Regions from separate parts of the Paenibacillus sp. fava2 genome, predicted to be linked through region 2. Evidence: a T-box and tRNA genes for the amino acid it is inferred to sense, from the RefSeq annotation. Region 2 holds a T-box; the other holds one or more tRNA genes.
What was found. The T-box of region 2 lies ahead of metG (methionine--tRNA ligase). A T-box ahead of a tRNA ligase gene usually reads a tRNA of that ligase, here a tRNA-Met.
Positions count from the first base shown of each region.

Region 1: it encodes a tRNA-Met, which carries the amino acid that the T-box ahead of metG (methionine--tRNA ligase) is inferred to sense. The anticodon was not compared.

Region 1 is NZ_CM177755.1:5,455,584-5,463,032, forward strand. Features, by position in the region: gene AC4G46_RS24020 (HipA family kinase) at 1-311, shown strand, start outside; gene AC4G46_RS24025 (serine/threonine protein kinase) at 315-896, shown strand; tRNA gene AC4G46_RS24030 (tRNA-Ile) at 1,018-1,091, opposite strand; tRNA gene AC4G46_RS24035 (tRNA-Met) at 1,133-1,209, opposite strand; gene AC4G46_RS24040 (hypothetical protein) at 1,291-1,455, opposite strand; gene pyrE (orotate phosphoribosyltransferase) at 1,583-2,224, opposite strand; gene pyrF (orotidine-5'-phosphate decarboxylase) at 2,221-2,937, opposite strand; gene carB (carbamoyl-phosphate synthase large subunit) at 3,124-6,345, opposite strand; gene carA (glutamine-hydrolyzing carbamoyl-phosphate synthase small subunit) at 6,348-7,449, opposite strand, start outside.
Region 2 is NZ_CM177755.1:3,122,342-3,129,790, reverse strand. Features, by position in the region: gene AC4G46_RS13355 (Ger(x)C family spore germination protein) at 1-159, opposite strand, end outside; gene AC4G46_RS13350 (spore germination protein) at 156-1,709, opposite strand; gene AC4G46_RS13345 (DUF3892 domain-containing protein) at 1,901-2,137, opposite strand; gene AC4G46_RS13340 (GNAT family N-acetyltransferase) at 2,252-2,695, opposite strand; gene AC4G46_RS13335 (hypothetical protein) at 2,807-3,025, opposite strand; T-box leader at 3,144-3,409, shown strand; gene metG (methionine--tRNA ligase) at 3,468-5,135, shown strand; gene AC4G46_RS13325 (NUDIX hydrolase) at 5,211-5,657, opposite strand; gene AC4G46_RS13320 (cupin domain-containing protein) at 5,796-6,182, opposite strand; tRNA gene AC4G46_RS13315 (tRNA-Val) at 6,266-6,337, shown strand; gene AC4G46_RS13310 (ferritin-like domain-containing protein) at 6,494-6,988, shown strand; gene AC4G46_RS13305 (DUF1796 family putative cysteine peptidase) at 6,998-7,449, shown strand, end outside.

The sequences.
Region 1 (7,449 bases), 2.3 Mb from region 2:
ATGAACGCTCTGTTTCAGCCCATCAACCTTACATTTCTACTTATTGGGGTGAATTGTACCAGAAATTTGTTCCTTCTTTGGATAGCAAATCTCCCTTTGAAGCTGCATTACAGAAATTTGAGTCATTCAGTTATGCTGCCCTTAAGCAAGTAGTATCAGGTGTACCCGGTGAGTGGAGGTTCCTTGACAGTCAAGGCCGTGCAGTTGTTTCTTATCTGGACTCGAGATTAGCCCTATTACGTAAGGCGATAGAAGCAGTCCGCATTCATTTTCCCGTATGGAGTAAGGATTATAATGAAAAGAAGGTTTAACGGATGGATAACTTTACAACGATTACGGTTTATCCCGGAATTCAGCTGCCAGGCGTAAATTATCAGGTTTCTTTTGATAATCCCACATCCCTCCCCCTTATCGGAGCCGGTGCGCAAGGTGCTGTTTTTTTATTGGATTCCGGCAGATGCGTTAAAATCTATGCGTCTCCCGATGATGCCAAGCTGGAGTCCATTGTGCTTAAGCATGTGCAATCTTCTTCATTCTTCCCAAAATTATTTGATTCCGGAGTTAACTATAACGTAATAGAGTATATACAGGGACAGGGGTTAGATGAATACTTTCTTCATAATCCCTGCATTGATGATGCCATAGCCAAAAAAATAATTGATTTGCTAGAGGAAATGAAGCGCTTAGGCCTGCAACGGATCGATGCGGCATTGAGACATATTCTGTTAACCCCTTCACAAACCCTTGTTGCCATTGATCTTGTACACTCATTCGCATTTCACTCTCCTAAACCTAAAATACTATTTGATGAACTCAATAACCTGAACCTGTTATCCCGTTTCAGGGAGTTCGTTAGACTTCAAAGACCCGAGCTTTATGAGGCCTGGTTAATATAAGATCCTTCTACCGCACAATCATCATCTGAATATCCATTATAATTCCAATCCTCCTTCATACTAACCACCAATAAACCCAAACAAAGCAAAAACCCCTTGCTAGGCAAGGGGTTTAATGAAGTGGGCCCTACAGGACTCGAACCTGTGACCAATCGGTTATGAGCCGACCGCTCTAACCAACTGAGCTAAGGGCCCGGACTAGGTATCCGAATGTACAATGGCTGCAAAAGAATAATTGGTTGCGGGGGCAGGATTTGAACCTGCGGCCTTCGGGTTATGAGCCCGACGAGCTACCGGGCTGCTCCACCCCGCGTCAGTAAACTTATTCAAACAGCGACAATAGTTAATATACATTAAATAAGGCCCTAAAGTCAAGGATGAAATTGTTAATTGCTTAGGGTAAAAAACGAACCCCGTAACGGCCCTTCCGCGACCGGTAAATTTCAACAAAGCGCGGGTCATGATAGCCGTAAATCCAGCCGTCCTGCTCCAGCCTTTTGGCCAGACAGCCTGCCTGAAATCTCGTCCTGAACAGCTTGGCAAAATAAATCCAGTTCATGATGGATGTCTCCTTTGAAGTCGGGTATTCAGCGCTGCAGTAATAGCATACCCCATCATGACAGATAAATATGCGGGACTTGCAGCTCTCATAACCGGAAAGCCGCAAGTCCCGCAATTAAAACATTTTACACTCCGAACGACGCCGGATCCTTACGCCATGATTGCAGCAGCGCTACATCGCTCTCAGCGATCTTGCCCTGGCTCAGGGCTACATCGATCAGGGTTGTGTAGTTGGACAGGCTCTGCAGCGGCACACCGGCTGCTGCGAACGCCTCAGTCGCGCGGTCCAGCTCATAGCTGAAGATCGCCAGAACAGCCAGCACCTCACCGCCTGCTTCTTCCACAGCCTGGGCTGCTTTGATCGAGCTTCCGCCGGTGGAGATCAGGTCCTCGATAACGATAACCTTCTGGCCTGGAGTGATACTGCCTTCGATCTGGTTCTGCTTGCCGTGGCCTTTGGCCTTATCGCGGATATAAGCCATCGGCAGATTCAGCTTGTCGGACACCCAGGCCGCGTGCGGGATACCGGCGGTTGCTGTGCCAGCGATGACCTGTGCTTCGGGATAGCTGGCTTTAATCAGCTCTGCAAAGCCGCCTGCAATAAAATTACGCACTTCCGGGAAGGACATTGTAAGGCGGTTATCGCAATAGATTGGTGACTTAATGCCGGAGGTCCAGGTGAATGGGTCCTGCGGACGCAGGGCGACCGCCCCGATCTCCAGCAGATAGGCTGCTACTTGCTGACTTGTATTAGACAATGTACTCATGCTTGTGTCATCTCCTCAATTATGGATAGTGCTGCTGCGCGCGGATCGGCTGCTGCTGTAATCGGCCGGCCTATAACCAGGAAGTGGCTGCCCTGACGGATAGCTTGTCCAGGTGTCATTACCCGGGACTGGTCATCCAGGGAGGAGCCTGCCGGACGGATACCCGGTGTTACAGTAACGAATTCAGGACCGCAGGCTGCTGCGATCGCTGCGGACTCCTGCGGGGAAGCAACTACGCCATGCAAACCGGCTTCAGCAGTAAGCTTGGCATAACGTACTACGGTATCTTCTACATTCCCGGAAATGCCGATTTCATCGTTCATGACTTCCTGGCTGGTACTTGTAAGCTGTGTAACCGCGATGATCAGCGGAATATGCAGTGAAGGGTTCAGGCTGACCGCCTTGGCGGCTCCCTCAAGTGCTGCAGCCATCATCGTCTTGCCGCCGGAGGCATGGACGTTGAACATGTCCACACCAAGCCTGGTAATGCTCTCAGCACCGCCACGGACGGTGTTTGGGATATCGTGCATTTTGACATCCAGAAAGACATTATAGCCGCGTTCCTTGAGCTCTCTGATAAAATCCGGCCCAGCTGCATAGAACAGCTGCATGCCAACCTTCAGGTAACACGGAATGCCTTCCAGCTTATCAATCAGGACCCGCGCGGAGTCCGCATCCGGGTAGTCGAGCGGAATCATCAGCCTGCCGGCCATTTCATCCCGTTTGGCAATCTGACCAATCGTTTCAAGCTCTGTCTGCTCAGGGGTTTGCTGTTCCATGGGTGATTCTCCAGCTCCTTCATTCATCATCTGCTTGCCCGGGCACAGTTGAACGGTCTGCGATAACGCAAACCGTCCCCTGTATGAAACCGCCCGCAGGCGGTTCCTGGTATTCATATCTTATTGTCCGACAAAAGCGGGCATCGACTGTGACGAGAAGTTGATCGTCTGCAGCATTTTCAGCAGCGCCGCTACGGTATCGAGCGAGGTCATACATACCACGCCGTTCTCAACCGCTTCACGGCGGATGCGGAAGCCGTCACGCTCAGGTGTTTTACCTTTAGTCAGGGTATTGAACACGAAGTTCGCTTGACCGCTGCGGATCAGGTCGAGGATCGTAGGCTCGCCTTCATCCAGCTTGTTGACGTTCATCACGTTCAGGCCGGACTGCTCCAGCGCCTGCGCCGTGCCGCCTGTAGCGATGATTTTGTAGCCCATAGCATGGAAGCCCTTCATCAGCTCAACCGCTTCGGCTTTGTCTTTATCCGCTACCGTAACGATGATCGCGCCGGTTGCCGGAATTTTCATCCCTGCACCAATCAGACCTTTGTACAGCGCCTTGGCATACAGCTTGTCGCGGCCCATAACCTCACCGGTCGATTTCATCTCAGGTCCCAGGGTAGGCTCAACTCTGCGCAGCTTGGCAAAAGAGAACACCGGCACTTTAACCGATACATAGTCGCTCTCCGGCCAGAGGCCTTCTGTATAACCCTCTTCCTTCAGCTTGCTGCCAAGGATGATTTTGGTCGCCAGATTGGCCATTGGAATGCCGGTCACCTTGCTCAGGAATGGAACCGTACGCGAGGAGCGCGGATTTACTTCAATGACATACACTTCGTTCTGGTAGATAACGAACTGAATGTTCACCAGACCGATGGTCTTCAGCTCTTTAGCAATTTTGATCGTGATGTCGGTGATCTTCTGCTTCAGTCCTTCATCCAGATACTGCGGAGGATATACGGCGATGGAGTCGCCGGAGTGGACGCCTGCGCGCTCCACATGCTCCATGATGCCCGGGATTACTACGGTTTCACCGTCGCAGATCGCGTCAACCTCAACCTCTTTGCCGAGCATGTAACGGTCGATCAGTACCGGATGCTCCGGATTGATCTTAACCGCTTCAACCATGTAGTTCATCAGCTCAGTATCGTTATATACGATTTCCATCGCACGTCCGCCCAGCACGTAGGAAGGACGCACCAGCACCGGATAGCCAAGGGACTGTGCTGTTTCTACAGCCTGGCTTGCATCGGTTACTGTTTTGCCTTTCGGCTGTGCGATATCCAGACGGGCCAGCAGCGCTTCAAACCGCTTGCGGTCCTCGGCTTCGTCGATGCTCGACAGGCTGGTTCCAAGGATGTTCACACCGGCTGCCGCCAGAGGCGCAGCAAGGTTAATGGCCGTCTGGCCGCCGAACTGCACGATAACCCCGATCGGATTCTCCTGGGCAATGACGTTCATTACATCTTCAAAGAAAAGCGGTTCGAAATACAACCGGTCTGAAGTATTGAAATCCGTAGACACCGTCTCCGGGTTGTTATTGATAATGACGGCTTCATAGCCGGCGTTCTGAATCGCCCACACCGCGTGTACAGTAGAGTAGTCGAACTCAATCCCCTGGCCGATACGGATCGGACCGGAGCCGAGCACTACAACCTTCTGCTTATCGGAATGCGTAACTTCGTTTTCTGTTTCATATGTCGAGTAGTAGTAAGGCGTCGATGCTTCGAATTCAGCGGCGCAGGTATCTACCATCTTGAAGACAGGTGTCAGGCCTTGGGCCAGGCGCAGGGCGCGGACATCCGCTTCCTTCGTCTGTGCACCGCCAGGACGGCCTTCGGCACGGATCTCGGCGATAGCCCGGTCAGTGAAGCCTTTGCGTTTGGCCTGGTACAAGGTTTCAGCACTCAGTGTTTCTTCACTGCGCAGCACATCCTCGAACTGTACCAGTCCTTCAATCTTGGACAGGAACCACCAGTCTACATTCGTAATATCCTGAATTTCCTGCAGCTGATAGCCGCGGCGGTAGGCTTCGGCGATCAGGAACAGGCGCTCATCATCCGCTTTTGCCAGACGGGTACGCAGGACGCTGTCTTCCAGCAGCTCGGCACCCGGCAGACGGAAGCGGTGAACTCCGATTTCCAGGGAACGGACTGCCTTGTGGATCGACTCTTCAAAGGTACGGCCGATCGCCATTACTTCGCCGGTCGCTTTCATCTGTGTGCCCAGCTTGCGGTTCGCCGAGGTGAACTTGTCGAACGGCCAGCGCGGGATTTTGCTTACAATATAGTCCAGCGTCGGCTCGAAGCAGGCATACGTCTGTCCGGTAACCGGGTTAACGATTTCGTCGAGCGTGTAGCCGAGTGCGATTTTGGCTGCCATTTTAGCGATTGGATAGCCGGTTGCCTTGGAGGCAAGCGCCGAGGAGCGGCTGACACGCGGATTCACTTCGATTACATAATATTGATAGCTCTGCGGATCAAGCGCGAACTGTACGTTACAGCCGCCTTCGATATTCAGCGCACGGATGATCTTAAGTGAAGCGCTGCGCAGCATCTGGTATTCACGGTCGGAGAGCGTCTGGCTCGGTGCCACAACGATACTGTCGCCAGTATGTACACCTACAGGGTCAAAGTTCTCCATATTGCAGACCACGATACAGTTGTCGTTCGCGTCACGCATTACTTCATATTCGACTTCCTTCATTCCGGCGATGCTCTTCTCGACCAGACACTGGCCGATCGGGCTGTAGCGGATACCCGCTTTAACCGTCTCACGCAGTTCTTCCGCATTATCACAGATACCGCCGCCTGTTCCGCCGAGCGTATAAGCCGGACGGACAATCAGCGGGAAGCCGATTTCCTCAGCGAAGCTCATCGCTTCTTCAACAGTTGTAATAATGATACTTTCCGGAACCGGCTGGTCCAGCTCGCGCATCAGTTCGCGGAACAAATCACGGTCTTCCGCCTTCTCGATCGAATGCAGCTGAGTACCGAGCAGCTTCACGTTCTCCGCTTCCAGTACGCCGGCACGCGCCAGCTCAACTGCCATATTGAGGCCGGTCTGACCGCCCAGCGTTGGCAGCAATCCGTCCGGACGCTCCTGGCGGATGATGCCTGTTACGAAATCAAGGGTGATTGGCTCGATATAGACTTTATCAGCCATGTTAGTATCAGTCATGATGGTGGCCGGGTTGCTGTTGATCAGTACAACCTCGACGCCTTCTTCTTTCAGAGCCTGGCAGGCCTGTGTGCCTGCATAGTCGAACTCGGCCGCCTGGCCGATGACGATTGGACCGGAGCCGATTACCAGGATTTTTTTAAGTTTATCGTTCTTAGGCATGATTATAGAGCTCCTTTCACGGCTTCAAGCTTCGTTGTTAGTTTAGGTGCCGTGATTCTGGCATTGGCAGCAAGCTGTGCCTGGCGTGAGCCGGCAGGCGTCTTCGCTTTGTGATCGGCAATCATCTGCAGGAAACGGTCGAACAGATAGCTGCTGTCATGCGGTCCCGGCGCTGCTTCCGGATGGTATTGCACCGAAAAGGCAGGGTAACGGGTATGCTTCAGACCCTCAATGGTCTTGTCATTATTGTTGATGTGCGTCACTTCAAGCTCGGTGCTCTGCACAGATTCTTCATTAACGGTGTAGCCGTGGTTCTGCGAGGTGATGAAGCAGCGTCCGCTTTCAAGCTCCTTAACGGGGTGGTTACCGCCGCGGTGGCCAAATTTCAGCTTCTCGGTGTCTGCACCGCAGGCCAGTGCGAACAACTGGTGACCCAGGCAGATGCCGAAGATCGGGTATTCGCCAAGCAGCTCGGAAATGGTGTTCACGGCATAAGGCACATCCTTAGGGTCCCCAGGGCCGTTGGACAGCTGGATTCCGTCAGGGTTCAGACGGCGGATTTCGTCCGCAGTTACATCATGAGGCACGACCACTACGTCACAGCCGCGGTTGTTCAGCTCGCGCAGGATACCGGTCTTCGCGCCGTAATCAACCAGCACGATCCGTTCCTTTGTTCCAGGGCTGCTGTAGCTTGTAGTCGTAGAAGTGCGCGCAACCTGGTTGCGCAGCTCTTCAATCGTTGTGTCGCCCATCATTTCCATCAGCTCTTCCACACGCTTGTTAGAAGTAGTCAGGATGGCTTTCATTGTTCCGTAGTGGCGGATAATGCGGGTCAGCATCCGGGTGTCGATTTCGCTGATGCCGGGAATGCCATATTCCTTCAGCAGGTCGTCCACACTGTATTCAGCACGCCAGTTACTCGGCACTTCTTCATGGCGGCGTACAACAAAGCCGTGTACAAAAGGACGCACAGATTCAAAATCATCACGGGTAATGCCGTAGTTCCCGATCAGCGGATAAGTCATTGTTACGATCTGTCCGCAGTAGGATGGGTCCGACAGCACCTCCTGATAACCTGTAATCCCTGTGTTAAATACAACCTCG
Region 2 (7,449 bases):
CTGTACCTTGCCGTCCACTGGCTCATCTATGAACAGGGCCACTACCAGCAGCCGGTCATTGATTTCGATTCTGGACCAGCAGCCGGTGAGCACGAGGGACTGCATAATAATGAGCAAGAGCAGCGGGAGTATTCTTTTGTGTACCAGAAGACCGCTCAATCCTGTTCATCCCCATTTTCGTATAATTGGCTCTTCAGCCTTCTTGTCGGGTCGATTCCATATACGGAAGGACGGTTTTTCATCAGCTTCCATGGCGCACGGATAAAGGTATCCTTAATATCTTTCCATTTAAAAGGTGCTACCGGAGCCAGATACGGCACTCCGAACGAGGTTAAAACCACCAGGTGAAGCAGCACCAGATACATCCCGATCGACAATCCAAGCAGACCGAAGCTCCCCGAAAGAATCATGATCGGAAAGCGGATCAGCCGCAGCGTCAGGCCCAGACTGTAGCTGGGTACAATAAAGGAGGAAATCCCCGTCAGTGAGACGATAATTACCATAGGCGATGACACGATTCCCGCACGGACGGCCGCCTCCCCGATTACCAGCGTGCCGAGTATGGATACCGCCTGCCCGATTGCCGAAGGGATGCGGATACTGGCTTCCCTGAGCCCTTCGAAAACAATTTCCATGATGAACGCTTCAAACAGAGCCGGGAACGGAACGGGCTCACGTGCCGCAGCAATACTGAACAGCAGACTGGCGGGTACCATCTCCGGATGATAGGTAGTCAGCGCAATATAAAAGGACGGGGCCAGCAGGGAAACAAACATGAACATCGCTCTGATCCAGCGTATCCAGGTGGAGGCGTAGGAGCGCTGGTAATAGTCTTCAGGCGATTGGAAAAAGACAGGAAAGGTAACCGGTGCGATCAGCGCCATTGGGGTTCCGTCGGTCAGGATAATAATCCGTCCTTCCAGCAGGGCAGCAGCAGCCGTATCCGGCCGCTCTGTATTCTGGATCTGCGGGAACGGGGAGAACGGGTGATCCTCAATGAATTCCTCCAGATAGCTGCTCTCAAGCACACCGTCAATTTCAATTTTGGACAGCCGGTGCTGAACCTCCTCCACAAGCTCCGGCCTGCAAATCCCCTCCATATAAATGACAAGCACTTCCGTACGGGTATGCTTCCCTATATAGCTGCTCTGAATCTTAAGCTCCGGACTTCTGATTCGGCGGCGAAGCATCGTAACATTGGTGCGGACCTCCTCGATAAAAGCTTCACGGGAGCCGCGGATCACTACCTCATTCTGTGCTTCCGATATACTGCGTTTCTCAAATTTGGCGTATGGATAACAGATCATGCGCGGTTCACCGGCTATAATCAGGACCGCCGCACCTTCCAGTACATATTGCAGCGCCTCCCCGCACTGCCCGGTAACATTACAAGAGGTAATCAGCAGACGGCTGAAATCAACAGCCTGTCCCTTAGCCTGACTATCCGTTCCGCCTTCTCCAATAATCGGGTTGATCAAATCCTCCTGCAGCAGCTCCAGATCAACAATCCCGCCCAGAAATACCAGGGCGTACTGCTGTCCGCCAGTCCCCGAGAAGGTTCTGAACACTGCATCCACACAGTTGTCCAAGCGTTCCTGGAACCAGCCAAGCCGCTGCTCAAGCGAAGCTCCGGGTTCAGACCGGTCAGCCTGGGCTGTTTTCGGAGACCTGCCGGCGGTTGATTTAGATTTACGGAATAATGAGAACATCTGCAGCCTCCCCCGGCAGTTTTAATAACCACATTATCCGCCATTTCCCATTGAACTATACGACAAGCCCCCCATCAAAGTGAGTCTTTAATTTCGGTGATTACTAAGGTACTTACCGGGAACCCAAAGTAAAAAAGACCGGACACACGCCTGTTAGAGCGCATGTCCAGTCTTCATATACGTTGATGTCTTTAAAATTGCGGCAGCTGATCCAGATTATTCGTAGGATCCCCGTCCGCATCACCGCGGATATACATTTCGCCGTCTTTCCCTTTGAACACGTTCACGCCGGCAATACTGCCGGCCTGAACCTCCTGCAGCGCCTGCTGATAATCTAGTACACGTCCAGAGGAAGTCTGAAACTTCAGCAGATCGCCGTCACCATTTCTCTGCGCCGCTACAAAACGTTCGCGTTCATTGTTGATCACTGCGGATTCTCTCCTTCGCGTTTGGATTCGCCTTATGGCACACAGGTAGATTTCCCTCCGCTGCGAAGAAGTATGTATCTTCAGCTTCTAGAGCTTCTAGAGCTTCTAGAGCTTCTAGAGCTTCTTCTGCATTCTGACATGCAGAATGCCAGCATCATAGAACGGCTCATCCGAGATAACCTCATATCCCTGCTTGGCATAGAAGTCTTCAGCCTGGCACTGCGCATCCAGCACCGAGAACACAAGTCCCAGCTCCCTGGCGCGCTCTTCAAGCGCCATCAGCAGGACACGGCCGTATCCCTTGCTCCGGTATTCCTTATGCACAGCGATCCGCTGCATCTTGGCAGAGCCCGCTTTATAGTAAATCAGCCTGCCGGCAGCTACCGGAACACCGTCATCCACAACCAGCAGATGATGCACCTGATCGCCGATTACATCGTATTCATCGATCTCCTCTTCCGCCGGAACCTGCTGCTCCTCCACGAAAACTTTTTTGCGTATGTCCAGCCCCATCTGAAGCTGTTCCTCAGTTGTTACATGTACGATTTCCGCTGCCATGTTCTCTGCTTCTCCTCTCTATGTCAAACGACAGTTGAATTATTATACAGAATTTTCGAATATCTGTATAGGGAAACTGCTGTCCGCCAAAAGACCGGTTTATCCGCAGGTTTAATCAGCTGAGTACACCTCATCAGGAATGGAACGGTCATACACATCCCGTATTACCGGCGACACCGTTCGATCCAGGGGATCCAGGTTGCCGCCCAGTTCGGTCATACTGTGTACCGGTGCAGCCTTCGGTGCCTGATAAGCAGCCGTACAACCGGTAAGCACCAGCAGCAGCGCCGTACAGAGGCCTGTAATAATATTCTTACTGGCTTTGTGCATATGATTCTCTCCTCCTAATCAGATCTGCTGTTTCCAGCTTTGACGTTTAGTCAGGATATTAAACTTATGCTTGACTTCAGCTGCAGCCGGTATTAATATATCCATTAATTAGGATATAACAAAAGCTAGGAAGAGAAAGAGTACCTTGGCAATTCTCTCACAGAGAGCTCCGTCCGCTGAAAAGGAGTAGAGAAAACCCACGGGAATATGGTCTCTGAGCTGCGCACCGAAACCCTTTGAACGGTTGTAGGCTGCGACGGAACCTGCATCCGTTAACATGCTAGGGTATACCCGTCTGACCGGCGGCGTACCTGAAGAGGTGAATGCCGCAAGGCATTAACGAAGTTGGGTGGTAACACGTGAGCACAGGCTCCCGTCCCTTTTGGGGACAGGAGTCTTTTTTGTTGTTCAAACAATTGAATCAGCAGGAGGAGAAGAACAAATGGCAAACATTTTTATCGGCGGGGCCTGGCCTTACGCCAACGGCTCCCTGCATCTTGGCAGACTGGCAAGCATTCTGCCCGGTGACATTCTGGCCCGGTACCACCGGGCTGCCGGCGACAATGTGCTGTACGTATCCGGCAGTGATTGTCACGGAACACCGGTGGCGGTCCAGGCCGCCAAGGAAGGGGTTTCTCCGGGAGAATTTGCCGGAAGGTACCATCATGAGTTCGTGGAGTGCTTCAGCAGGCTGGGCTTCACGTATGATCTGTATACACGCACAGATCAGCCGGACCATCACCGGGTCGTCCAGGAGCTTTTTCTCCAGCTGCTGGACCAGGGATATCTGTATACCAGGTCCACGCTGCAGTGCTACTGCGAGCAGGACCGGCGTTTTCTCCCGGACCGCTACGTGGAGGGGATCTGTCCGCACTGCGGACAGCCGGCGAGGGGTGATCAATGCGATTATTGCTCAGCTCTGCTTGATCCGGCCGATCTGCTGGAACGGGTCTGCAAAATCTGCGGAAGCCCTCCTGTACTGCGACCTACCGAGCATTATTATCTTGCATTGTCGAAGCTGCAGGATGAGCTGGCTGCTTACGCAGATGCCGGAATCGGCTGGAGGGAGAATGCAGTACGGCTCACTAAGAGGTACCTGGAGGAAGGACTACAGGACCGTGCAGCAACCCGCGATCTGGATTGGGGGGTAGATGTGCCGGTCAGCAGCTTCAGCGGCAAAAAAATCTACGTCTGGATCGAGGCGGTCAGCGGTTATTTGTCCGCCAGCAAACAGTGGGCCCGGCAAACAGGCGGGAGCTGGGAGGACTTCTGGCTGGAAAGCAGCGGTGACAGTACTCCCGGCCGGGACATCCGCGCCTATTATGTGCACGGCAAAGACAATGTGCCGTTCCACAGTCTCATTTGGCCCGCTATTCTTACTGGCGCGGGCGGACTGCATTTGCCGGACCGGCTGTTTGCCTGCGAATACATGACCCTGGAAGGCCAGAAATTCTCCACCAGCCGGAACTGGGCGGTCTGGGTTCCCGATATACTCAGCCGCTATCAGCCGGATTCTCTCCGCTATTTCCTCATAGCGAACGGTCCCGAGAAGCGGGACACTGATTTTTCCTGGAGGGAATTTATTTATAGCCATAACAGTGAGCTGCTCGGAGCCTTCGGAAATTTCGTCAACCGGACCCTGGCCTTCATTAATAAGGCGTTTGCCGGCCGGGTGCCCCAGGGAGAAGCAGATCCGCTATGGAGCGATGCGATTAATGAATCGTATCTGCAAGCCGGAAAGCTTATTCAAGCAGGCCGGTTCAAGGACGCGCTTGAGGGCATTTTCGCAACAGTCCGCCAGGCTAATAAATCCTTCGACGAGCAGAAGCCCTGGGCAACCTTAAAGGAGAATCCCGCAGCCTGCAGCCATACCCTGTATAACAGCGTACAGATTATTGCCAACCTGGCTAACCTGTTAGATCCCTTTATTCCTTTTTCCTGCGGCCGGATCCGCTCCTTCCTCTCTCTTGAGCAGCCCTGCTGGCACAGCATCTCCGTACCTGCGGGACAGACCATTCAGGACCTGACCCTGCTGTTTGAGCGGATTGATCTGGAGCAGATCGAGGAAGAGACAGAGCGGCTTCAAGCGCAAATGACCGGAGCCGGTTAGATGTGCAAAATAAACATCCGGGTATAGCCCTGAGACCCATTCTTATGCCGTCCGGAGCACTTTCCGGTCGAACATTTATACAGCTCCGGTCCTGCCCGGCTGCATCTCCAGCAAAAACCGTTTCACTTCAGCCACAAGCACAGGAACGATATGCGGGTACGTCACTTCTTCCGGAATTTCTGTGAAGCTTTTAATTTCAGCCATTTCATATTGCGGGATCTGCCCGAATCTCCGGACATCCGCCAGATAGAGCTTGCCGAAGCTCTCGGGCACTCCCTGAATAGCTACCGAATACACACAGACCGGAGTCAAGGAAAACTCCTCTGCACCGGTCTCCTCATACAGCTCCCTGCCCGCAGCAGCATCCGCCGGTTCACTCGGCTCAATATGTCCGCCGGCGAACTCCCAAGTAGTCCGTTCACGGTGCCTGGCCATGATCCACCGGCCATCCTGCCTTGCCGCAATCACTACATATTTGAGCAAGGCTTCCTCTATACCTGTTTTATGTATCGTAACTTTCACCGGCCGCCCACCTTTGTCATCATAATGATTATAAACGAATTCCATTATATAACAGCCGGTTTTTAGCTGTCGCGCTCTTTTCTCATACGAAGATACATTGGGTTCCGGCGACATCCGCCGTCTGGTGCTTACAGGACTTTAAGTGTCCTTTCGTTTTAGTTCAGCCAGCCGTTCCCATTGCTCCCGGGTCTTGTCCTCCCCTTTGTAATAATCCACCCGGTCTGCCGACTGGTACAGCTCTTCATAGGGTAAAATATTGATTTTACCCGAATCGGGGTATTCCGCTACATCCAATCCGTTATTGGTACGCAAATCAAAATACCTGCACGGAACCTCCGTATGATTATACAGCTGGTGCGCCCCTTCCGGTCCGGTCTCAAAAAACACAATATCCCCTGCACTCAGCTCCTGGATTCCCTCCGGTGTTCTGAGCATGGCCTTCCCCTCTATCATTACAAAAATCTCTTCTGCATTTCTATGAAAATGAAATGGATAGGAGTACTTTCCGGGATCGAGTGAGCGGATATCAAAAATGAGATGCTAAATTTACATTCAGAAAATAATAGTTGCCATCAGCTGACATGCTGTGGTATTATAAATTTCGTTGCAGGACGGTAGCTCAGCGGGAGAGCACTATCTTGACAGGGTAGGGGTCATGGGTTCGAACCCCATCCGTCCTATACGTGAGAAGCCTTATTTTATAAGGCTTCTTTTTTATTGTACTTCTTCGTCACACGGATGTGTACCTTCTGAAGGCATATACGGTAATCATTCACAGATTAGGCTAATGTGCATAATATTATCGTAAATCCTTTTAATATTGGAGGTTCATACTCATGTATAGCTTTTATCCGGTGCATAACGTTTATCCGGTTCTCCGCAGTTCAACTTTTGTGCCCGTTTGGGCTACCTCAACTCAAGAAGCACTTCGTTTAATGAAAGATTCTGTACAAGGGGAACGAAATGATGAGCTCTTCTATGATCAACTCATCCGGCTTGCCCCCGACCAGGGACAGGTTGATGTGATCATCTCCATCCGGAATGACGAACGGATGCATAATCAAATGTTCCGGCAGATGTACAGAGAAATTACAGGACAAGAAGTGACTGGGGTAAGCAACGAAATTCCTGAGCAGGCCGATTCGTATATTTCCGGGTTACAAAAAGCCTTTCAAGGAGAATTGTCAGCAGTTGAGAAGTACCGGAAGATATGGTTTGGCCTGCCGTATGGTGTCTATAAGGATACTTTGTATGGCATTATTCTTGATGAACAAAAGCATGCAGCCAAGTACAATAATCTGTTAATACAAAATTTAGCTGCTAAACGGTGAATACCATTCATGAATCTTCAGGATATTAAAATAGAATACGACCTCATAGTCAGCCTCGGCTCCTCCTGCGCACCTGCCATTAATTTGAGACGATACGGCCTCCGTAAGTTCTCCATGCCTCTGGACTGGATGATCTCTGCTTCACTGAGCGATGTGACCCGTTTGATAAAAAGCCGCTTTAACCGCTTTATGGCTCTTGAAAATCTGAGCAGGCTGGATGAGACTCATTTTTATCTAAACGACGGAAATCCGGTGTATGACGGCTCTGACGGTCAGAGTCTTTCTAAATCCTATTTGATCAGGGATTCCGAGTATAACATCATATCCGCACATGATTTTCCGATTATCTCGAATGCGGATTGGCGTTCCTTCTATCCGGCCTACAGGCAAAAGCTTGACCGCCGCATCACGCGCTTCTGGGCCAATCTGCTGCTTAGCAGTAACAGTCTGTTTATCCGTTG